3 regions of the Streptomyces sp. NPDC004788 genome follow, and region 2 is predicted to be linked to each of the others. Evidence: riboswitches for the same ligand, from Rfam matches in the RefSeq annotation. Region 2 holds a riboswitch; each other region holds the start of a gene.
The links. Region 2 has a riboswitch for cyclic di-AMP ahead of ACWEJX_RS07475 (transglycosylase family protein). Riboswitches for the same ligand answer to the same signal wherever they lie in the genome.

Region 1 (6,170 bases), on a different contig from region 2:
CGGCATCGTGTAGATCAGGTCGCGGAACGGGCGCAGCCACACGCCCGCCCGGACCGCCGCCTCCGTGGCCGCCGCCATGTCGACGTCATGGTCGAGCTGGACGACGCCGATGGCGCCGAGCACCCGCACCTCGCGCACACCGGGGAGTTCCGCGGCGGGGGCGAGCCCCTCGCGGAGTCCCGTCTCGATGCGCTTGACCTCCAGGGCCCAGTCCTGGGACATCAGCAGGTCGATCGAAGCGCAGGCCACCGCTGAGGCCAGCGGATTGCCCATGAAGGTCGGCCCGTGCGCCAGGACGGGAACCTCGCCGCGCGAGATGCCCTCCGCGATCTCCGTCGTGCAGAGCGTGGCCGCCATCGACAGGTAACCGCCCGTCAGCGCCTTGCCCACGCACATCACATCGGGTGAGACGCCGGCCTGGTCGGCGCCGAACAGCGTGCCCGTACGGCCGAAGCCGGTCGCGATCTCGTCGAAGATCAGGAGGACCCCGTGCTCGTCGCACGCCTCGCGGAGGACGCGCAGGTACGCGGGCGGGTGGAACCGCATCCCGCCCGCGTTCTGCACCACCGGCTCCACGATGACCGCGGCGACCTCGTCCGCGTGGAGAGCGATCTGCTCCCGCAGCATCCGGGCGTACGACTCCTCGTACGTGACCGGCGGCGCGTCGACGAAGACCTGGCGCTGGAGCACGCCCGACCACAGCTCGTGCATCCCGCCCTCGGGGTCGCACAGAGACATCGGCTGCCAGGTGTCCCCGTGGTAGCCGCCGCGCCAGGTCATCAGGAGCTGCTTGCCGGGCCGGCCCACCGAGCGCCAGTACTGCAGACACATCTTGGCCGCGACCTCGACGGAGACCGAGCCGGAGTCGCTGAGGAAGACGTGCTGGAGAGGCTCCGGGGTGATCTCGACCAGGCGCGTGGCGAGCCGCACGGCCGGCTCGTGGGTGAGCCCGCCGAACATGACGTGGCTCATCCGGTCCAGCTGGCCGTGTGCCGCCTCGTTGAGGACGGGGTGGTTGTAGCCGTGGAGCGCCGACCACCACGAGGACATGCCGTCGATCAACTCGGCCTGACCGTGCACCGGTTCGGCGAGGCGGAGCCGGACACCCGACGCGGACTCGACGACCAGTGGCTCCGTACGTCCAGGCATGGGCCCGTACGGATGCCACACGTGTGCCCGGTCCAGGGCGAGCAGCTCGTCGTTACGCATTCGGGGCGAGGTCCGTGCCGGCGCCGCGGCGGCGCACCGCGACCAGGTCCGTACGCGCCTCGGAGGCCGCCGCGGCCGCCTCGGTCACCGCGCCGCCACCGCACGGCCCGCAGCCGCCACCGGCCTCCGCGTGCGAGCCGCAGCCCGCGCCGTCCCCGGCGTGCGAACCGCAGCCGCCGGAAGCCTCGGCGTGCGAACCGCAGCCGCCCGCCGCGACCGCCGCGACATCGGCCCGGTGCGCCGGCAGCGTCGTCGTGCCCGCGCCCTCCACCTCGAAGCCCGCGTCGGCGATCATGTCCAGGTCGGCCTGGCCGGCCTGGCCCTCGCTCGTCAGGTAGTCGCCGAGGAAGATCGAGTTGGCGATGTGCAGCGCCAGCGGCTGCATCGTGCGCAGGTGCACCTCGCGGCCGCCCGCGATCCGGACCTCGACGTCCGGGCAGACGAACCGCACCATCGCCAGGATCCGCAGCGCGCGCTGCGGGGTGAGGTTCCACTCCTTGGCGAGCGGCGTGCCCTCGAACGGGATCAGGAAGTTGACCGGCACCGAGTCGGAGTCCAGCTCGCGCAGCGCGAAGACGACGTCGACCAGGTCCTCGTCGCTCTCGCCCATGCCCGCGATCAGACCGGAGCAGGCGGACAGACCGGCGGCGTGCGCCTTCGTCACGGTGTCCACGCGGTCCGCGTAGGTGTGCGTGGTCGTGATGTCCCCGTACGTCCCCTCGGACGTGTTGAGGTTGTGGTTGTACGCGTCGGCGCCGGCCGCCTTCAGCCGCTCGGCCTGGCCGTCGGAGAGCAGACCGAGGCAGGCGCAGACCTCCACGCCCTCGTTCTGCTCCTTGATCGCCTCGATGGTCTTGCCGACCCGGTCGACGTCCCGGTCCGTCGGGCCGCGGCCGCTCGCCACCAGGCAGACCCGCTTGGCGCCGCCGGCCACACCGGCCGCGGCGGCCTGCGACGCCTCCTCGGGCTTCAGCCACGTGTACTTGAGGATCTCGGCCTTGGAGCCGAGACGCTGCGAGCAGTAGGAGCAGTCCTCGGGGCAGAGCCCGGACTTCAGGTTGACGAGATAGTTGAGCTTCACCCGGCGCCCGAACCACTGGCGGCGCACCTTGCCGGCCGCGGCCACCACATCGAGCAGTTCGTCGTCGGAGGTCGCCAGCACGGCGAGCGCTTCTTCACGGGTCGGCGACTCGCGCCGCAGCCCCTTCTCCACCAGGGTGTTCAGCAGGTCCATAAGGGCTGATCCTGGCCTACGGCACGCCCCGCGGCCAAGGAGGATCTGAACAAACGGCCCCGTTTGAGGTGTGTGTATGACCACACCCTGACCTCGGCCGCGGCCGGTTAGGGTCTGTGCGCTGCCTACAAAAGGATCTGCCATGCCGTCGTACGTCGTGGACCCGCCGTCCTCCGGGGAGGCGCCGGGCCCGCGCCCGGCCGCCTTCGACTGGACCGAGGCCGCCGCGCGGCAGCGCGCAGAGGCCGGTCTCGTACGGACGCTGCGGCCCCGGGCCGCCGAGTCCGAGCTGCTCGACCTCGCGAGCAACGACTACCTGGGCCTGACCCGCCATCCGGAGGTCACCGGGGCGGCGGCCGAGGCGGCGCTCCGCTGGGGCGCGGGCGCCACCGGCTCCCGGCTCGTCACCGGCTCGACCCGGCTGCACGCCCGCCTGGAGCGCGAACTCGCCGACTTCTGCGGATTCGAGGCGGCGCTCGTCTTCTCCTCCGGCTACGCCGCCAACCTGGCCGCGCTCACCGCGCTGTCCGACCGGGACGGGCTGATCGTCTCCGACGCGGCCAACCACGCCTCCATCGTCGACGGCTGCCGGCTCGCGCGCGCCGAGACCGCGGTGGTCCCGCACGCCGACCCGGAGGCCGTCGCGAAGACGCTCGCGGCGCACCTGGGCCGCCGGGCCCTCGCGGTCAGCGACTCCGTCTTCTCCGTGGACGGCGACCGGGCGCCGCTCACGGAGCTCGCGGCGGCCTGCCGGGAGCACGGCGCGGGCCTGGTCGTGGACGACGCGCACGGCTTCGGCGTCCTCGGCGACGGCGGGCGCGGGGCGCTGCACGCCGCGGGGCTCGCGGGCGCGCCGGACGTGGTGGCGACGCTGACGCTGTCCAAGTCGCTGGGCAGCCAGGGCGGTGCGGTGCTCGGCCCGGCCCGGGTGATCGAGCACCTGGTCAACGCGGCCCGCACCTTCATCTTCGACACCGGCCTCGCTCCGGCCGCGGCGGGCGGCGCGCTGGCCGCGCTGCGGCTGATCGCCACCGATCCGGGGCTCGCGGCCCGGGCCCGTACGGTCGCGACCACCCTGCACCGGCTGCTCACCGAGGCCGGTCTCACCGCCGCCCACCCCGACGCCGCGGTGGTCTCGGTGCGCGCCCCCGGCCCGAACGAGGCCCTCGGCTGGGCCGCCGCCTGCCGCGAACTCGGCCTCTCCGTCGGCTGCTTCCGCCCGCCGTCCGTCCCCGACGGCATCTCCCGGCTCCGGCTGACCGCCCGCGCGGACCTCACCGACGCCGAGATCGAGCGTGCGGTGACCACGATCGTGCGGACGGCTCCGCCGGGCGCGCGGGGCGTATAGGGGATGTCCCGCGGCTGTCGGGTCGCCCGTCGCACGGTTCACCGCTTCGGGCGACAGATATCCGTATAACTTGGTCGATCGCCGCCCAGGGCCGCACGATCGGTGGCAGTCTGACGCGAAGCGCAACCCGGGCCGGGCCCGGAGGGGAAAGGGACAGCGTCGCCATGGCAGACCAGCAGGAAGCAACCGTCACGCTGCCGAGCGACCCCGCATCGGTCCCCGCCGCGCGGAGGTACGTCGCCGAGGTGCTCGCCTCCTGGGGGCTCGGTGACGTCGGAGACCCCGTGGACAACGCCGACACGGCCGACGCGGTCCGGCTCATCGTCTCCGAACTGGCGACCAACGCCGTCCAGCACACCTTCGGACAGTCGCCCACCTTCACGATCGACGTCCGTCTGGAGCGGGACGAGCGGCTGCGCATCGGGGTGACGGACAGCCATCCCCGCTGGCCGAGGCGCCTGCCGGCGGCCGTCCAGCAGGACAACGGCCGCGGCATGATGATCATCCGCTCGCTGACCGCCGAGGCGGGCGGCCGACTGTCGGTGACGCCGACGGCCGAGGGCGGCAAGACCGTGTGGATCGAGCTGCCCTGGCCGGCGGCGGTCCCCGGCTGACCGGACGGCCGCCTCGGCGGGCCGACCGGCTGACCGGACGACCAGCTGACCGGCCGGCCGCCTGACCGGCCGACCGCCTGGCGGGTCGACCGCTTGGCCGGACGACCGGCCGATTGGCCGACCGGTCCCGTGCGACGGGTCAGCGGACCCGGCCGTAGTAGACCTTCGAGGTCCAGATCCGGTCGAGCTTCACCCACGAGCCGGTCTTCGGCGAGTGCCAGATCGCGTTGTTACCCGCGTAGATCCCGACGTGGTACACCCTTCCACCGGAGTGGAAGAAGACCAGGTCCCCCTTCTGGCGGCTCGCCGCCGAGACGTGGCGTGTGGTGTTGTACTGCTGCTGCGCGGTGCGGGGCAGCGTCTTGCCCGCCCTCTTGTACGAGTAGAGCGTGAGACCCGAGCAGTCGAACCTGGTGGGGCCTGATGCGCCGTACCGGTAGGGCGATCCCTTCTTCGAGGCGGCGACGCTCAGTGCCGTGTTGGCGTACGAGCTCGCGGCCTGGGCCTCCGGCGCCGCTCCTGGTGCGAGCAGCGTGCCGCCGACGGCGGCGAGGGTGAGAGCCGAGACGGCTCCGGCCCGGGACAGCAGGGACGGGACATGAATCTGCGCAGTCATGCGCAACCCTTCGTCAGCCGCCTGTGAAGGATGACCTGTCGGGTTCGGGCAGGCGAAGATGCCCGGCCGCGGCTGCGGCTTCACCCCGAGGGACGGCTCCGATCGCTCGGACGTCCCGTGTTGCTCGGGTCCTCCACTCCTGCCGATCCACTCCTGTCGACCAGACATCCGGGACGGCGGCAGGACTCGGCGTCCGCCCGGACCGCCCCGCCTCGGGTGGCGGGGGCTTGTCGTCGACAGGGATCTTGACCCACGCCCGCGCCGAAATCCGAGTGGAAACAGCGATATGTGAGGCTCCTCACGACTGATCCATTCGGGTGGACAGTCAGGTTTGGTGATCGTCCGAGGTTTGCGCGACGAGTCCGCCACCAGGGGTGGAAGGGCCCGATTCCGCCAGATGCGTACACCTGTTGCGCAACACAGCTGAGCTCTATGTCGATACGTCGACTACGCCGAAAGGGGGATCGATTCCGGCGTTCCGCTGGCCCGAGTGGACCTCGACACGACACGCCCTCCTGTCAACTCACCTGTTGCCGGGGCATGGTGACGCGAGCCGCGCGGCGCTCTCCGTCCAACACCCGCAGCGCGCGGGCCAATGTGTCCGCGTGCACCTCGCTCTCGCCCCGCGCGTGCATGAGCGTCAGCGCCTCCCGCAGTGCCGTCGCCCGTCCGACCAGCGCTTGGGCGGCCCGTAGCGCCCCATAGGTATGCGAGGTCCTGGATGGATTGATCCGGCCGAGCAGATCGACGACTTCGAGATACGCGTCGACGAACTCGCCCTCGGCGCGGGTGAGCGCGGGCAGCGGCGGCAGTTCCGGGACCATGGCCGGCTCACACCCGCCCGGCGCCGTCGGTCCCGCCGTCGCGGCGGCTGCGGATGACGTGGTCCACCAGGCCGTACGCGAGGGCGCCCGGAGCGTCGAACACGGTCGTCCGGTCGAGGTCGGCGTCGATCCGGCCCCGCTCCTGGCCGGTGTGTTCGGCGAGCATCCCGGAGATCAGCTCCCGCTGCCGGAGCAAGTCGCGGGCGTGGACGTCCAGATCGCTGGGCTGTCCCTGCAACGGCTCGTCGAGCGAGGGCTGCTGAAGGACGATCCGCGAGCCCGGCAGTGCGAGCCGGTGCCCCGGCGAACCCGCCGCGAGCAGCAC
Region 2 (11,239 bases):
CCTCGGGCGCGAGCCGGCCCGTCTTGTCGACGCCCTGGCCGAGCCGGACGATCGTCATCCGCCGGTCCAGCTCGATCAGCTCGCCGGTGACCGGATGGACGTCGGCGACGAGGAGGCGGATGGAGTTCGTACCGCAGTCGATTCCGGCGACCCGGGTCACTTCTCGCCTTCTTCCTTGTCCGGCTCGTCCACGCACGGGGTGACGCAGGGGCCCTTCGCCCACCACTCCGGCAGCATCGCCAGCGCCTCGTCGCCGAACGGGTTCACGCCCGGGCCGGCCACCAGCGAGTGCCCGACGAGCACGTGCAGGCACTTGACCCGGTCCGGCATGCCGCCGGCGCTCGGGAAGCCCTCCAGGACCTCGATGGCGTCGCGGCGCGCGATGTAGTCCTCGTGCGCGGCGCGGTAGGCGGCGGCCAGCTCCGGGTCGGTGGCGAGCCGGGCCTGCATCTCCTTCATGACCCCGTTGGCCTCCAGGGTGCCGATGGCGGAGGCGGCGCGCGGGCAGGTCAGGTAGTACGTGGTCGGGAACGGCGTGCCGTCGGGGAGCCGGGGCGCGGTCTCGACGACGTCCGGGTTGCCGCACGGGCAGCGGTGCGCGATGGCGCGCAGGCCGCGCGGCGGCCGGCCGAGCTGGGCCTCGAACGCGGCGACGTCGGCGGCGGTGGGCTCGGTGCGTTCGGTCTGCGGAGGGGGCGTTTCCATGTCTGCCTTGGTCGTCGGTGGTACGGGTGGGTCAGCGGCGGTCGGCGTTGTCGACGCCGTCCCACAGGTTGTCGTACCAGGGGCGGTCCGTGCCGCCCTGGTCGGTGCGCGGCCGGGCCTGCGCGTCGGGGTCGTTCACGGTGAAGCCGGTCTCGCCGGGCATCACGTAGTGCAGGTGCTCGCGGGCGAGCCGGCGCACATAGGCCGGGTCCTGGAGCCGGGCCTTCTCGTCCCGCAGCTCCTCGACCCGGCGGGCGGCGTCGGCGGCCTTGCGTTCCTGGTCGGCGATCTCGCCCTGCTGGGAGACGTACTGCCGCATCGGGTAGGCGAGCGCCACCACGAGCGAGCAGACGACGAGCGCGAGGAAGGCCGCGCGGCCGGTGAGCCGGGAGCGGGCGGCCTGGCGGCGGGTCTGGGAGCGGTAGACACGGGCAGCGGTCTGCTCGCCGAGCAGCCTGATCCGGGTCGCGGTCGAGAACCGGTCCCGGTCCTTCACGGCCATGTCCAGCGGCTCCCCTGCGTCGCGTGTCTGATCAAACGTGCGTCCCCGCACACGGTACGGGACCGAGTGCGGGGACGTCCGTAACTACAGCGTCAGGGCAGGTCAGCCCGTGAAGCTCAGCCCTTGAAGCGCGGGAAGGCGCTGCGGCCGGCGTAGACCGCGGCGTCGTCGAGGATCTCCTCGATGCGCAGCAGCTGGTTGTACTTGGCGACGCGCTCGGAGCGGGCCGGGGCGCCGGTCTTGATCTGGCCGCAGTTGGTGGCGACGGCGAGGTCGGCGATGGTGACGTCCTCGGTCTCGCCGGAGCGGTGGGACATCATGCACTTGAAGCCGTTGCGCTGGGCGAGCTCGACGGCGTCCAGGGTCTCGGTCAGCGAGCCGATCTGGTTGACCTTGACCAGGAGGGCGTTGGCGGTGCCCTCCTCGATGCCGCGGGCGAGGCGCTCCGGGTTGGTGACGAAGAGGTCGTCGCCGACGAGCTGCACCTTGGTGCCGAGCTTGTCGGTGATGGTCTTCCAGCCGGCCCAGTCGTCCTCGAACAGCGGGTCCTCGATGGAGACGAGCGGGTACGCGGAGACGAGCTCCTCGTAGTACTCGGTCATCTCGGCGGCCGTGCGGGACTTGCCCTCGAACTCGTACGAGCCGTCCTTGTAGAACTCGGAGGCGGCCACGTCGAGGGCGAGCGCGACGTCCTTCCCGGGCACGTAGCCGGCCTGCTTGATGGCCTCGAGGATGAGGTCGAGGGCCTCGCGGTTGGAGCCGAGGTTCGGGGCGAAGCCGCCCTCGTCGCCGAGGCCGGTGGACAGGCCCTTGTCCTTCAGGACCTTCTTGAGGGTGTGGTAGACCTCGGTGCCCCAGCGCAGGGCCTCGGAGAAGGACTCCGCGCCGATCGGGGCGATCATGAACTCCTGGATGTCCACGTTGGAGTCGGCGTGCGAGCCGCCGTTCAGGATGTTCATCATCGGAACGGGCAGCAGGTGCGCGTTCGGGCCGCCCAGGTAGCGGAAGAGCGGGAGGTCGGAGGCCTCGGAGGCGGCGTGCGCGACGGCGAGCGAGACACCGAGGATGGCGTTGGCGCCGAGCGAGCCCTTGTTCTCGGTCGCGTCCAGGTCGAACATCGCCTGGTCGATCAGGCGCTGCTCGGTGGCGTCGTAGCCGACGAGCTCCGGGCCGATCTGCTCGATGACGGCGAGGACGGCCTTCTCGACGCCCTTGCCGAGGTAGCGGTTGGGGTCCCCGTCGCGGAGCTCAATGGCCTCGAACGCACCAGTGGAGGCACCGGAGGGAACGGCAGCACGGCCGGTGCTGCCGTCGTCGAGGCCGACCTCGACCTCGACGGTGGGGTTGCCTCGGGAGTCCAGGATTTCCCGGGCTACGACGACGTCGATGGACGGCACGAGCATCTCCTTCTGGGATGTGACGCTGGTTGTGACGCATGCGGCAAGGTCTCGTTCGCCTTGCGACAAGAGCCTAACCGGCGCGGGGGCTCCGGCCAGCCGGGCGCCCGCCCCCTGGGACGAAAAAGGACCCAAGGGCATGCATTGGGGGACGAAAGAACCCGGTTACCGATCGGTACGAAACGGGCCCGGAGCACAGGCTCCGGGCCCGTTCCAGGGTCACCGCGGGGGGACAGCCGTCAGGCTCACTTGAGGTGGAGCTGCTGGCCCGGGTAGATCAGGTCGGCGTCCTGGACGATGTTCTTGTTCAGCTGGAACAGCTTCTGCCAGCCACCCTTGACGTGGTGCGTCTGGGCGATCTTGCTCAGCGTGTCGCCGGCCTTGACCTTGTACTCGCCGTCACCCTTGGCGACCTTCTTGCCGGTCGGCGTGGTGACGGTCTTCGCGGCCTTCGGCGCGGTGCGCTTCTCGCTGCGGGTGGTCGGCTGCTCGGCGGTGCGCTGGGTGGTGGTCGTCGGCGCGGCCGGCTTCGGGGCGGGGGCCGGGGCCTCGGCGGAGCCGCCGTCGTACGAGGCGCTGGACAGGCCGACGCCGCAGCTCGGCCAGGCACCCTTGCCCTGGCCCGCCAGGACCTTCTCGGCGACGGCGATCTGCTGCGACTTGGAGGCCAGGTCGGCGCGGGAGGCGTAGGCGGTGCCGCCGTAGGCCGCCCAGGTGGAGTTGGTGAACTGCAGGCCGCCGTAGAAGCCGTTGCCCGTGTTGATGGACCAGTCGCCGCCGGACTCGCACTGGGCGACGGCGTCCCACTCGGAGGCGGTGGCGGCCGAGGCGGTGCCAGCGGTCATCAGCGGGGCGGCGACGGCGACGCCGGCGACACCGGCGAGGGTGACGACGCGGGTGGCCTTGGAGGGACGACGGTGTTTGCCCTTGCCGGAAAGCAGCATGGAAGTTCTCCTCACCGACGCCTACGAGGTGAGCTGTCGGGTTCGGGCGAGTGAGTTGCCCGGCCGCGTGTCCTTGCACGCGGCTCCACCCCAAGCCGGTCGTCGGCCGTCTGTCTCAACGGCCGGGGCCGGCACTTACCTTGGGTCCCCCGCTCCTGCCTTCGGCGCTTGCGCGACGACTGTTCCCGGCGTCCGGCGGCAGGATTCGGCGTACCGGTCGGCGGGGCCCGCGGTGGCGAGCGGTCACGACCGTAGACACACCCCCGGCGGAAGTTCAAAGCCCATCAACCCGGAAAAATCGCCCCTACTTGCACTCCGTCAGGTGACGTTTGTGCAGGTGAGGGGCGAAACGCGCAAAGTTTGCGGACGTGACACGGCCGTTCGACAAGAGAGACTCATGTCTCACTTGCACAGAACCGGACATTCAGCCCCTAACTACCCCTCAGGCGTGACCTGGGGCGCGGTCTTCCCGAGGTTCAACTCAAGGCTCTGACCAGGGAGGATGAGGTCGGGGTCGGTGCCGACCGTCTTCTTGTTGGCGTCGTAGAGCGCGGTCCAGCCGCCGGGCAGGGCGTTCTGCTGTGCAATGTCCGACAGGCTGTCACCCGGCTTGACGGTGTATTCGTCCGCACTGGGCGTCTTGTCCGTGTTGTCCGCGGCCGCGTCGCCGGTCGGAGCGGCGTGCCGTCCGGATTCGGGCGTGCCGTCCGTATCGCCCGGTTCTTCTGTCGCGGCGTCACCGCGGTGCTTGCCGGTGCCGGTGGGGGCCGTTTCGGACGCACCGGGCGTACCGGGCGTACCGGAACCATCGGGTGTACCGGGCGTCACGGAGGTGCCGGGCGTCACGGGAGTGGTGGGTGCGTCCGGCGAGGCGGGCGTGGTCGGCGTGGCCGAAGTCGACGGGGCGGCCGGAGTGGTGGGCGCGGTGGGCGTCGTGGCGCTCGACGAGGGCTCGGTGGTCTTCGTGCCCGACTCGGCGGGCAGCCCCTCGGTGCGGTTCGACTCCTGGGGCGCGGCCGGCTGCGCGGGAGTGGTGGCCGGGCCCGGGTCGACGGCGGGCTTCCTGCCGTCGTTCTTCAGGCCGGCGATCGGCGCGCAGGTGGCCCACTGGGTGTCGCCGGCGGCGAGCGCCTTGTCGGCGATGGCGATCTGCTGGGCGCGGCTGGCGAGGTCGGGGCTCGGCGCGTAGGCGAGGCCGCCGTGCCGCTCCCAGCTCTCCTGGGTGAACTGGAGCCCGCCGTAGAGCCCGTTGCCGAAGTTGGCGCTCCAGGCGCCGCCCGACTCGCACTCGGCGACCCGGTCCCAGGTCGGTGCGTCGGCGGCGGAGGCGGAGCCGGTGGCGAGCAGCGGCAGCGCCATGGCCGAGCCGGTGACTCCCGCGGCGACGACGATCGCGGGGGCCTGGCGGGGTCTGCGGTGACGTCCGTTCCCGGAGCGCATGCGGAGTGCCTTTCGCGTGACTGCTGAGGTTGCGGGTGAACGTAGCGGCATTCGAACGCACGTCACAAGTCGATGCAGCGCAGATCACGCGAAGATCACAGCTTTGACGCTCCGTCAGTTCCGCGCGGCTTTGTGGGAAGCGCTGAACTCCACCGGAAGCGTGCGCAGGCCACGCATGATGAGCCCGCCGCGCCACCGCAGTTCCGCCGGATCGGCCCCAAGTCGCAGGTCCGGCAGGCGAGTCAGGAGCGTCGCGAGCGCCGTCTGCCCTTCGAGGCGCGCCAGCGGCGCGCCCAGGCAGTAGTGGATGCCGTGGCCGTACCCCAGGTGCTGGTTGTCGCGGCGCGCCAGATCCAGCGTGTCCGGCTCGTCGAACCGCGCCGGATCCCGGTCCGCGGCCGCGAGCACCACCAGGACCGGGTCGCCGGCCGGGATGTCCTGGCCGCCGATGGTCAGCGCCTCGGTGGCGAAGCGCCAGGTCGCGAGCTCCACCGGCCCGTCGTACCGCAGCAGCTCCTCGATCCCGGTCTCCAGCAGCCCGGTCTCCCCGGCCGCGATCGACTCCTGGAGGCGGGCACGCTGCTCCGGGTGACGAAGCAGGGCATACACACCATTACCGATCAGATTGACCGTGGTCTCGAAACCGGCGAAGAGAAGGATGAAGGCCATGGCGGCGGCCTCGTTCTCGGTGAGGTGCTCGCCGTGGTCCGACGCCCTGATCAGACCGGAGATCAGGTCGTCGCCCGGCTCCTCCCGCTTCTTGTGGATGAGCTCGGCGAGATAGCCCCGCATCTTCTTCACCGACCGCGCCACCCCGCCGCGCGGCCCGCCGCCGTGCCGGATCATCATCCCGGCCCAGTCGCGGAAGTCGTCCTGGTCCTCGCGCGGCACGCCGAGCATGTCGCAGATCGCGTAGATCGGCAGCGGGAACGCGAACTCGTGGATGAGGTCCGCGCTCCCCTTCTCCGCGAAGCCGTCGATGAGCCGGTCGGTCAGCTCCTGCACACGCGGCGCGAACTCCGCGACCCGGCGCGGCGTGAACGCCTTCGACACCAGCCGGCGCAGCCGGGTGTGGTCCGGCGGGTCGATGTTGAGCAGGTGCGTCATCAGCTCGGCCTTGCGCTCGCCCGGGATCCCCGTCTTGCCCTTCGCGTGCGCCGGCTCGTCGTGGTGCGCCGGGTTCTTCGAGAGCCGCTGGTCCGCCAGCGCCTGCCGCGCGTCCGCGTACCGCGTCACCAGCCACGCCTCGACCCCGCTCGGCAGGGTGGCCTTGTGGACCGGCGCGTGCTCCCGCAGCCAGGCGTACGCCGGATACGGATCGGTGGCGAACTCCCAGGTGAAGAGCTCGGGGGCGGGGGTCGACGGCTGCTCGTGCATGCCCCGACCGTAACCGGCCCGCCGACCGCTCACTCGTTCGGTGGACCGGCTCGCGTTCCCGGTGGGTAGGCTCACCGTAAGCGCCAGACTCCGTCGCATGGGAGCGCTGATGAGTGCCGCAGCCGATGAAGAGCGGGCAGAGCAGTACGCATTTCCGACGCCGCCGGCCGGTGGGTGGACTGCGGACGACCTCGACCGGATTCCGGGTCTCCCGCCGCACACCGAGCTGCTCGACGGAGGACTGTTCTTCATGAGTCCGCAGACCGACTTCCACATGGCCACCCTGCGCCTGCTGGAGAACGCCCTGCTGGATTGCGCACCGGACGACCTTTACGTCGTCCGCGAGATGACCACCAAGCTCGGCCTGCGGGACCGGCCGGAGCCCGACCTGATGGTGGTACCGCTGAGCTCCCGCACCGGCCCCGAGCAGACCTGGTACGACCCCAGCCACATCCTCCTCGCCGTCGAGATCGTCTCCGAGGAGTCGGTGGAGCGCGACCGGGAGATCAAGCCCCGTAAGTACGCCGCCGCCCGGATCCCCCATTTCTGGCGGGTGGAGCAGAACGGCGAGCTGCCCGTGGTCTACGTGTACGAGCTCGACCCCGCCACCAACAGCTACGCGGTCACGGGCATCCACCACGACCGGCTCAAGGTCACCCTGCCGTTCGAGATCGACATCGATCTCACCGCCGTGAACCGGCGGCGGGGCGCTCAGGCCTGAACCTCGCCGCCCCGGCAGAGCCACCGGTCTCCTCGCCACGGCCCCGAAGGCGAAGGAATGGCCAAGCCCACCCGTGTGAAGGACCGCGTCGCCTAGATTCAGGACGTGGATGCCCAGTTGCCCCAGTTGCTCAGAAGCACGTTCGCGGTCGTCGAGAGGCGGGCGGAGCACGCCGTCACCTTCTTCTACTCGCACCTCTTCTGGCACAACCCCGGCATGCGCGCGCTGTTCCCCGAGAACCTGGCCCCGCAGCGCGACCGGCTCTTCGCCGCGCTCGCCCATGTGGTGACCCACCTGGAGGACCCCGAGCTCGCCGGCTACCTCGGGCGGCTGGGCCGCGACCACCGCAAGTTCCTGGCCACGCCCGCGCTCTACGCGGCGGTCGGCACCAGCCTGCTCGCCGCCTTCGCGCACACGGCGGGCGCCGCCTGGACGATCGAGGCGGAGAAGGCCTGGACGGAGGCGTACGCGGTACTCGCGGAGGCGATGCAGTCGGGCGCCGAGGAGTCGGTACGGGACGGGCAGCCGGCCTGGTGGGACGCGGACGTGATCGGGCACGAGAGGTACGGCGACGACCTGACGCTGCTGACCCTGCGCCCGCGCCGGCCCTACCCGTACCTCCCCGGCCAGTACGTGAGCGTCAGCACCCTCCACGTCCCCCGGGTCTGGCGCACCTACTCGCTGGCCAACGCGCCCCGCGCCGACGGCACCGTCGAGCTGCACGTCAGCCGCGTCGAGGGCGGCCTGATGAGCACCGCGCTCACCGAGCGGCTCCGACCGGGCGAGACGCTGCGGCTCTCCGCCCCGGGCGGCGCGCTCACCGCCCGGACGCCGCCCGGCAAGCCCCGCACCTACATAGCGGCGGGCACCGGCTGGGCGCCGGTGCGGGCGCTGCTCGAAGAGGCGGCGGCGGACGAGCCCGACCTGGAGGGGCGGCTCTTCCTCGTGGCCCGCGCCAAGGAGTACCTGTACGGACGGGACGACGCCGAGCAGTTCCGAGAACGGATACCCGGGCTGCACGTCACCTACATCACCGCCGCCCCGCGCCGCCCGCGCGACCAGGCCACCGAGCGGCTCGTCCAGACGCTGCGCGCCTCGGTCAACTGGCCGGCCCACGACGTCTACCTCGCCGGCCCGCCCGGGTTCCTCACCGAGGTCACCGAGGAGCTGGCGGAGCTGGGCGCCGCCCCGGACCGGGTCTTCCACGACCGCCTGCCGAGCGCGGGCCGCTTCACCACCCGCCCCGGGTCCCGCGCCGAGTGGCTGATCGAGCCGCCCCAGCTCCACTGGCACGACCCGGACGCGCGCCAGCCCTGAGCCTCTTGCCCATGTGCCCGGCGGCGGCCGCGGCTACGGCACGTTGGTGACCGTCTCGCAGCGGACGGCGGTGTCGGTACCCGCCTCGCCGTCGCAGACGTCGGGTGCGCCGGTTCCGCCGTCGAGGCGGTCGTTGCCCGGGCCGGCCTTGAGGGCGTCCGCTCCGTCTCCGCCCGCCAGACGGTCGTTGCCGCCCGCGCTGCCGACGTTGCCGGTCGTGACGAAGTCGGCGTCGAAGCCGGCGTTGTCGGCGAAGATCCGGTCGTTGCCGGCGCGGCCGTCGATCAGGTCGTTGCCCGCTTCGGTGGGTGTGGAGGTGTCGGGGACGGAGCTGTCGCCGTCGAGTTCCTCGTCCGCGCCTCCCCCGATGATGGTGTCGTTGCCGGCTCCGATCGCAATGCCCGAGAGATCGAAGATGTTGTGGTCGCCGATCGCGACGAACCCGCCGTCCGCGCCCAGGTCGATGTAGTCGTTCCCGCCGCTTCCGCGGGCGGTGGTGGGGGCCTGGCTGTCACCCACCCCGGCGTCCATGCCGAGCCCGCCGAGGAGCACGTCGTTGCCGGCACCCGAGGCGTCGCCTCCGAACCCGCCGGAGTCTCCGAGCATCAAGTCGTTGCCGGCGCCGCCCTCCAGCCGGTCGTTGCCGCCACCCGACGCGGTCAGCCCCCGGCTGTCGCCGGTCAGCCGGTCATTGCCGTTCCCGCCGAAGACGCGGTCGTTGCCGCCGCCGTCGGCATGCCCGCCGATCGCGACGCTGTCACCCCTGATGGTGTCGTCGCCGTCGCCGCCGTACAGCTGGTCGTTTCCTCCTCCGGAGGCGTCACCACCCGGATTGAACACGTCGCCGACGAGCGTGTCGTCGCCGGCGCCACCGTCGATCCGGTCGTCGTCCACCCCGCCGGACAGCGTGTCGTTCCCGCCCAGGCCGCAGATCAGGTCGTCACCGCCCGCGCCGTCGATCACGTCGGCTCCGGCGGTCCCGACGATCACGTCCGGACCGGCCGTGCCGGTGGTGGTCGTGCCGGGGGCCGTCACGACGATGGTCGCCGGCCTGCCGAAGCAGGTGGGGGTCTGGTCGGCAGTGGCGGCCGTGGCGCCGGGCAGGGTGATCGCCCCCGCCGCACAGAGCGTCGCGCAGGCGGTCAGGGCTGCGTTCCAGGGGAATACGGTCCGACGGTGATGGCCCATGGGATGCGACTCCGATCAGATCATGACGTCTGGCGCACCATCACTGTCCACGCCGTCGGCGTCCCACCGGTCCACACGCACGGCGTCATCCGGACAGACCCCTCCCTCCACCCGGCCGGCCCCGGCCGGCGCGGCCGCAGCGACGACGGCCCGCGCGACACGGCGGTGGGTGCGAAACGGGCCGCGACGATCGGGCGTCCCCGCACGGGCCGGCGCCGTCAGTCGCGGAGGTCCGGCGGCGCGCCCTCCGCCGCGCGGATCGCGTCCCGGTAGATCCGGCCCGCCGCGCGCAGCGCCGCCTCCGGGTCGATCCCGGCGGCCTCCGCCCGCACGGCCAGGGCGAGCAGCTCGTAGCCGATGCCGTCACCGGTCGGCGGTGCCACGTCGAGCCCGGCCGTCCGCACCCGGCCCGCGAGCTTGGCCGCGAGCGCGAGGCCCGGCTGGCCCAGCGGCACCCCGTCCGTCACCGAGTCGCGCTGCTTCTCCGCGGCCTTGGTGCGCAGCCAGTGCGCCTTGACGTCCTCGGGGGTCTCGGCGGTCGCGTCGCCGAAGACGTGCGGGTGGCGGTGGACGAGCTTCTCGACGAGCGTGCCGGCGACGTCGTCCACGGAGAACGGCTCCTCGGCGTCCTCCTCCGCGATCCGCGCGTGGAAGACCACCTGCAGCAGGACGTCGCCCAGCTCCTCGCGCAGCGCCTCGCGGTCGCCGTCCTCGATGGCCTCGACGAGCTCGTACGCCTCCTCGATGCCGTACTTGGCGAGCCCCTTGTGGGTCTGCTGCGAGGTCCACGGGCACTCGCGGCGGATCCGGTCCATGACCTGGACGAGGTCGAGCAGCCGCGCGCCCGGCAGGTCGTACGAGCCGGGCAGCAGCTCCAGGTCGGGCATGGCGAAGCGGCCGGAGCCGGCCATCCGCGCGAGCCCGTCGGTCAGCGCCTGGTCGCCCTCGCCGGACGGCAGCACGACGACCGTGCGCCCGCCCGCGCACGCCTCGACCAGCTCGTCGGCGGTGGGCCGGAGGATCTCGACGGCGACTCCGGCCTCGCGCAGATACGGCAGCTGGGGGTGGCCGGCGTCGGGGCAGAGGACCCGGTCGGCCGCGTGCAGCGCCTGCCACGCGGGCCAGGACAGCAGTCCGGGCGCCACGCGGTGGCTGGCGGTGAGCAGGACGATGCGACCGGGGTTCTCAGCGTTCACCCCTCGAACCTACCTCGCCCTACGCACCGGCCTCGGGCGTGGTCCGGCTGATCTGCCGCAGCCACGGCGGGGTGTAGGCGGCGAGCTGGATCTTGGCGTCGTCCCAGGTGCCGTAGCGCGGGTTCACGTCGATCCGCAGCTCCTTGGACGCCTTGGCGAAGGCCTCCTGGAGCTTCTTCTGGCCCTCGGGGGTGTTGGTGACGCCCAGCTTGGCCGCGATCTTGTTCATGAGGACGGCGCGGCGGGCGACGCCGTCGATCTGGTCGGGCGCCACGCTCTGCTGCTGGAGCAGCACGGCCGCCATCTGCGCCTCGCCGCCGCCCTGCCGGGCGAACTCCGCGCGGGTCTGCCGGATCTCGCCGCGGCTGGCGCTGATCCCGTTGTCCTCGGCGACCTGGTCGACGACGCGGTCGAAGATCATGCCGTGCAGCTTCTGCCGGCTGAGGTCGCCG
Region 3 (6,170 bases), on a different contig from region 2:
GTTCCAGGGCTCGAAGCAGGTCCACGGCAACGGGCACTTCGAGCTGGTGCAGGGCGCCGGCGGCTCGCTCAACGGCACGACGAGCTTCGAGCGCACCAACTACTTCGAGACCATGCCCGCCCACCAGCTGGAGCTCGCGCTCTGGCTGGAGGCGGACCGCATGGGCTCGCTGCTCGCCGCCCTGGACGACGAGTCCATGGAGAACCAGCGCGACGTCGTCAAGAACGAGCGCCGCCAGCGCTACGACAACGTGCCGTACGGCACCGCTTTCGAGCGCCTGACCGCCCTCGCGTACCCCGAGGGCCACCCGTACCACCACACGCCGATCGGCTCCATGGCCGACCTCGACGCCGCCACGCTCGAAGACGCGCGGAACTTCTTCCGTACGTACTACGCGCCCAACAACGCGGTCCTCTCGGTCGTCGGCGACATCGACCCGGAGCAGACCCTCGCCTGGATCGAGAAGTACTTCGGCTCCATCCCCGGCCACGACGGCAAGCCCGAGCCGCGCTCCGGCGAGCTGCCCGAGATCATCGGCGAGCAGCTGCGCCAGGTCGTCGAGGAGGAGGTGCCGGCCCGCGCGATGATGGCCGCCTACCGGCTGCCGCACGACGGCACGCGCGCGTGCGACGCGGCCGACCTGGCCCTGACCGTCCTCGGCGGCGGCGAGTCCTCCCGGCTGCACAACCGGCTGGTCCGCCGCGACCGCACGGCCGTCACCGCCGGCTTCGGCCTGCTGCGGCTGTCCGGGGCGCCTTCGCTCGGCTGGCTCGACGTCAAGACGTCCGGCGGCGTCGAGGTGCCCCAGATCGAGGCGGCCGTCGACGAGGAGCTGGCCCGCTTCGCCGCCGAGGGCCCGACGCCCGAGGAGATGGAGCGCGCCCAGGCCCAGTTGGAGCGCGAGTGGCTGGACCGGCTCGGCACGGTCGCCGGCCGCGCCGACGAACTGTGCCGGTACGCGGTGCTGTTCGGCGACCCGCAGCTGGCGCTGACCGCCGTCGACCGGGTCCTCGACATCACCGCCGAGGAGGTGCAGGAGGTCGCCAAGGCCCGGCTGCGCCCGGACAACCGCGCCGTCCTGGTCTACGAGCCCGTGGGCCAGGCCGACGACGCCGACGACAGCGACGAGGAAGAGGGAGCGGAGCAGTGACCGACGCTGCCGCGTCTTTGACGAGCATGGACTTCCACCCGCAGCCCCAGCCGGGCGTCGCCAAGCCCTGGGGCTTCCCGGCCCCGGAGCGCGGCGCGCTCGACAACGGCCTGACCGTGCTGCGCTGCCACCGCCCCGGCCAGCAGGTGGTGGCCGTCGAGATCTTCCTCGACGCCCCGCTGGACGCCGAGCCCGAGGGCCTCGACGGCGTCGCCACGATCATGGCCCGGGCGCTGTCCGAGGGCACCGACCAGCACTCCGCCGAGGAGTACGCCGCCGAGCTGGAGCGCTGCGGCGCCACCCTCGACGCGCACGCCGACCACCCGGGCGTACGGGTCTCCCTGGAGGTCCCGGTCTCCCGGCTCTCCAAGGGCCTCGGCCTGCTCGCCGAGGCGCTGATCGCCCCGGCGTTCGCCGAGTCCGAGGTCGAGCGCCTGGTGCGCAACCGGCTCGACGAGATCCCGCACGAGACGGCCAACCCGGGCCGCCGGGCCGCCAAGCAGCTCTCCAAGGAGCTGTTCCCGGCCTCCTCGCGGATGTCCCGGCCCCGTCAGGGCACCGAGGAGACCGTCGGGGCGATCGACGCCGCCGCCGTCCGCGCCTTCTACGACGCGCACGTGCGGCCGGCCGCGGCCACCGCCGTGGTCGTCGGCGACCTCACCGACGTCGACCTGGACAAGGTGCTCGCCGAGACCCTCGGCGCATGGACCGGCGCGCCGGCCGCGCCGCGCCCCATGGCGCCCATCACGGCCGACGACACCGGCCGGGTCGTCATCGTCGACCGTCCGGGCGCCGTCCAGACGCAGCTGCTCATCGGCCGCGTCGGCGCCGACCGCCACGACCGGGTCTGGCCGGCCCAGGTGCTCGGCACGTACTGCCTCGGCGGCACGCTCACCTCCCGCCTGGACCGCGTCCTGCGCGAGGAGAAGGGCTACACGTACGGTGTGCGCGCCTTCGGTCAGGTGCTGCGCTCGGACGAGGCGGGCCACGGCGCGTCGATGCTCGCCATCAGCGGCTCGGTGGACACCCCCAACACCGGCCCGGCACTTGACGACCTGTGGAAGGTGCTGCGCACCCTCGCCGCCGAGGGTCTGACCGACGCCGAGCGCGACGTGGCGGTGCAGAACCTGGTGGGTGTCGCCCCGTTGAAGTACGAGACCGCCGCCTCCGTCGCGGGCACGCTGGCCGACCAGGTCGAGCAGCACCTCCCGGACGACTACCAGGCGCACCTGTACGCGCGCCTGGCCGAGACCGGCACGGTGGAGGCGACCGCGGCCGTGGTCAACGCCTTCCCGGTGGACCGGCTGGTCACCGTCCTGGTCGGCGACGCCTCGCAGATCGAGGAGCCGGTGCGGGCGCTCGGCATCGGTGAAGTGACGGTCGTCACCGGCTGATTGAGCCCCCGTCACGAGGACCCTGACGACCTGGTTCGTCAGGGTCCTCGTCATTTGTCCGTATTGCGGGCGAGTGTTGGTGAATGCCCTGTGGCAAGTCTTACAAACTGGCGCGTCTGTTTGGCGATTGACTGAAGATCGGCCTAGCGTCGATGCGGCTGTTCGCCCGTTGCACGACGCCGCACCCGCGGCGAACGGACAGTCATCGCCGAGTCCCCGCAAGGCGCGAGCCTGGGGAGCCGGGGACCCACACGAAGTCCCTGGGGTGAATCGGACGCCTTCGCTCCGCGCGGAGGGGCCCGTAGGAGACCTTCCTGCTCCGAACCCGTCAGCTAACCCGGTAGGCGAGAAGGAAGGAAAGGATCAGCCACTTCATGGCGTTCACCCGTGCCACCGGGAAGCATCGTGGTCCGAGCCGTCTGACGCGCCGTGGCGCGGGCATCGCCGGCGTGGCGACGCTCGCCACCACCGGCGTCATCGGCACCCTCGCCTCCCCGGCGCTCGCCGCCGACACGGAGAGCCCCTCCCCGGAGGACACCGGCCTCACCCAGGTGATCACCGAGGAGTCCCTCACCCAGCACGTCGACGCCCAGGCCGCCGCCCAGGAGAAGCAGGCCTTCGAGGCCGCGGCCCGCGTCAAGGCCGCCGCCGAGGCGAAGCGCAAGGCCGAGGCCCGCGTCAAGGAGATCCGCGAGGCCAAGGAGCGCGCCGCCCGCGAGGCCGAGCGCAAGCGCCTGAACTCCTTCACGGCCCCCGTCGCCCACTCGTACGTCTCCACCGGCTACAACACCGGCGGCTCGCTCTGGTCCTCCGGCCACCACTCCGGCATCGACTTCCACGCCGCCTACGGCACCACGGTCGTCGCCGTCGGCTCCGGCACCGTCGTCGAGGCCGGCTGGGGCGGCGCGTACGGCAACAACATCGTCATCCGCATGAACGACGGCACGTACACCCAGTACGGCCACCTCTCCGCCATCCGTGTCCACGTCGGCCAGCAGGTCACCCCCGGCGAGCAGATCGGCGTCTCCGGCTCCTCCGGCAACTCGACCGGCCCGCACCTCCACTTCGAGGCCCGCACCAGCCCCGAGTACGGCTCGGACATCGACCCCGTCGCCTACCTGCGCGCCCGCGGCGTCGACGTCTGACGTCCGTCTCCCCGCTCAGGTCTCCCCGCTCAGCGCGAAGAAGCCCCGGCTCGAACGAGCCGGGGCTTTTTTCGTCCCTGAATTACCGGTCGGCATCGGAAATTCCCGCGTCCTGCAATAGAGTCGCCGGACGGGCTATGCCCGACGGGGTTCAGCGTGGAGAAAAAGCGGAGGTCGGACATGCGCATTCCCGCGCAGTCGGTATGCACGGCGATCCGGGACGACATCGTCTCCGGTGTGTACGCGCGGGGCGCCAGACTGACGGAGGAACAGCTCGCCCGCCGCTACGGGGTCTCCCGCGTCCCGGTCCGCGAGGCGCTGCGCACCCTGGAGTCCGAGGGCTTCGTCGTGACCCGCCGGCACGCCGGCGCCCAGGTCGCCGAACCCGGCGAGCAGGAGGCCGCCGACCTGCTCGACATGCGCTCCCTGCTTGAACCCCTCGGTGCCCACCGGGCCGCCCAGCGCCGCACCGAGGCCCACCTGAAGGTCCTGCGCGGCCTGGTCAGGCTGGGGCAGGAGAGGGCCCGGCACGGCCGGAGCGAGGATCTGCGCGCCCTGGACGGCTGGTTCCACGAGACGCTGGCGCAGGCCTCCGGCAGCCCGCCGCTCACCGCGCTGCTCACCCAGCTGCGGCAGAAGATCGCCTGGATGTACGCGGCCGAGCCGGCCGACCGGCCCGCCGACTCCTGGGCCGAGCACGGTGCGATCGTGGACGCCGTGGCCCGCGGCGACGCCGAGCGGGCCCGGGCCCTCACCGCGCTGCACGTGGAGCGGGCGGCGCCGCGACTCCGGCTGAAACATCCGGAGCGTACCCGTGTGAGGGTTTCGCAACATGCCGTAAACAATTCGGGAGCGCGGAATTAACATGCGCACCGTATACAAAGAGGCGGGCAATTCGGCGGGCTCTGTTTCAGGCTGCCCGAAATGAATTCCCGTGCGTTTTCGTCGCGCTGATGGAAAGTCGCGCTGATGGAAAAGAGCCGCGCCCGCCGGATGACCGGTGGGCGCGGCTCTTTTCCGATCCGCCGCCGGGGACCGCCGGGGTCCACCGGGGACCGTCGGGGAGGACGGGGGAAGACGGGTCAGACGGTCTCGGGAAGCTCGTCGAGACCCTCGGCCACCAGCCGCGCCAGGCGGTCGAGCGCGGCCTCGGCGCCGTCGGCGTCCGACGCGAGCACGATCTCCTCGCCGCCCTGCGCGCCCAGGCCGAGCACCGCGAGCATGGACGCGGCGTTGACGGGGTTGCCGTCGGCCTTGGCGATCGTCACGGGGACGCCGGAGGCCGTGGCGGCACGGACGAAGATGGAGGCGGGGCGGGCGTGCAGGCCCTCGGCCCAGCCGACGTTGACGCGGCGCTCAGCCATGGTGGTAGCCCTTCAACATTCAGCGGTTGTCTAGACCAGTCTCTCACACGCGACCGGTGTCACTGTCGTACCCCGGCCGTACGCTTTTCCCATGCAGAGCGCGTCGGAACAGCCCGAACAGCCGGAGCACGCGTACCCGGACCACTGGGAAGCGGACGTGGTCCTCCGGGACGGCGGCACCGCGCGCATCCGCCCCATCACCGCCGACGACGCCGAGCGACTCGTCAGCTTCTACGAGCAGGTCTCGGACGAGTCGAAGTACTACCGCTTCTTCGCGCCCTACCCCCGGCTGTCCGCGAAGGACGTGCACCGCTTCACCCACCACGACTTCGTGGACCGGGTCGGCCTCGCCGCGACCGTGGGCGGCGAGTTCATCGCCACCGTGCGCTACGACCGGATCAGCCCCGACGGGCGCCCGGCCTCCTTCCCTGCCGACGAGGCCGAGGTCGCCTTCCTGGTCCAGGACGCGCACCAGGGCCGCGGGGTCGCCTCCGCCCTCCTGGAGCACATCGCGGCGGTCGCGCGCGAGCGCGGGATCCGGCGGTTCGCGGCCGAGGTGCTGCCCGCCAACACCAAGATGATCAAGGTGTTCACGGACGCCGGTTACACCCAGAAGCGCAGCTTCGAGGACGGCGCCGTCCGCCTCCACCTCGACCTGGAGCCCACCGACCGCTCCCTCGCCGTCCAGCGCGCCCGGGAACAGCGCGCCGAGGCCCGCTCCGTGCAGCGGCTGCTCGCCCCCGGCTCCGTCGCCGTGATCGGCGCCGGCCGCACCTCCGGCGGGGTCGGCCGGGCCGTGCTGCGCAACCTCCTGGACGGCGGCTTCACCGGCCGCGTCCACGCCGTCAACGCCGCCCTGGGCGCGACCGGCCCGGGGGAGGGGCCGCACGAGCTGGAGGGCGTGCCCGCCTTCCGGTCCGTCGGCGACATCGGCGCGCCGGTCGACCTCGCCGTCGTCGCCGTGCCCGCCGAGCGCGTCCCCGAAGCCGTGGCCGACTGCGGCGAGCACGGCGTGCGCGGCCTGGTCGTGCTCTCGGCCGGATACGCGGAGAGCGGCGCCGAGGGCCGCGAGCGCCAGCGCGCCCTGGTCCGCCAGGCCCGCTCGTACGGCATGCGG

Region 1: linked by a shared signal. The riboswitch ahead of ACWEJX_RS32275 (C40 family peptidase) and the one ahead of ACWEJX_RS07475 (transglycosylase family protein) in region 2 are both predicted to bind cyclic di-AMP.
Region 3: linked by a shared signal. The riboswitch ahead of ACWEJX_RS10305 (M23 family metallopeptidase) and the one ahead of ACWEJX_RS07475 (transglycosylase family protein) in region 2 are both predicted to bind cyclic di-AMP.

What each region holds. Positions count from the first base shown of each region.
Region 1 covers NZ_JBSGBF010000108.1:443-6,612, forward strand. Annotated here, with positions in the region: gene ACWEJX_RS32255 (adenosylmethionine--8-amino-7-oxononanoate transaminase) at 1-1,209, opposite strand, end outside; gene bioB (biotin synthase BioB) at 1,202-2,443, opposite strand; gene ACWEJX_RS32265 (8-amino-7-oxononanoate synthase) at 2,586-3,791, shown strand; gene ACWEJX_RS32270 (ATP-binding protein) at 3,956-4,405, shown strand; gene ACWEJX_RS32275 (C40 family peptidase) at 4,545-5,021, opposite strand; cyclic di-AMP (ydaO/yuaA leader) riboswitch at 5,025-5,190, opposite strand; gene ACWEJX_RS32280 (hypothetical protein) at 5,540-5,845, opposite strand; gene ACWEJX_RS32285 (ATP-dependent Clp protease proteolytic subunit) at 5,853-6,170, opposite strand, start outside.
Region 2 covers NZ_JBSGBF010000010.1:54,213-65,451, reverse strand. Annotated here, with positions in the region: gene ACWEJX_RS07495 (Ppx/GppA phosphatase family protein) at 1-160, opposite strand, end outside; gene ACWEJX_RS07490 (DUF501 domain-containing protein) at 157-705, opposite strand; gene ACWEJX_RS07485 (FtsB family cell division protein) at 737-1,207, opposite strand; gene eno (phosphopyruvate hydratase) at 1,324-2,610, opposite strand; gene ACWEJX_RS07475 (transglycosylase family protein) at 2,850-3,548, opposite strand; cyclic di-AMP (ydaO/yuaA leader) riboswitch at 3,552-3,725, opposite strand; gene ACWEJX_RS07470 (transglycosylase family protein) at 3,984-4,988, opposite strand; gene ACWEJX_RS07465 (cytochrome P450 family protein) at 5,103-6,365, opposite strand; gene ACWEJX_RS07460 (Uma2 family endonuclease) at 6,463-7,086, shown strand; gene ACWEJX_RS07455 (globin domain-containing protein) at 7,192-8,403, shown strand; gene ACWEJX_RS07450 (calcium-binding protein) at 8,437-9,591, opposite strand; gene ACWEJX_RS07445 (nucleoside triphosphate pyrophosphohydrolase) at 9,810-10,787, opposite strand; gene ACWEJX_RS07440 (SurA N-terminal domain-containing protein) at 10,807-11,239, opposite strand, start outside.
Region 3 covers NZ_JBSGBF010000016.1:33,211-39,380, reverse strand. Annotated here, with positions in the region: gene ACWEJX_RS10315 (M16 family metallopeptidase) at 1-1,150, shown strand, start outside; gene ACWEJX_RS10310 (M16 family metallopeptidase) at 1,177-2,544, shown strand; cyclic di-AMP (ydaO/yuaA leader) riboswitch at 2,741-2,905, shown strand; gene ACWEJX_RS10305 (M23 family metallopeptidase) at 2,919-3,689, shown strand; gene ACWEJX_RS10300 (GntR family transcriptional regulator) at 3,870-4,553, shown strand; gene ACWEJX_RS10295 (HPr family phosphocarrier protein) at 4,772-5,053, opposite strand; gene ACWEJX_RS10290 (bifunctional acetate--CoA ligase family protein/GNAT family N-acetyltransferase) at 5,145-6,170, shown strand, end outside.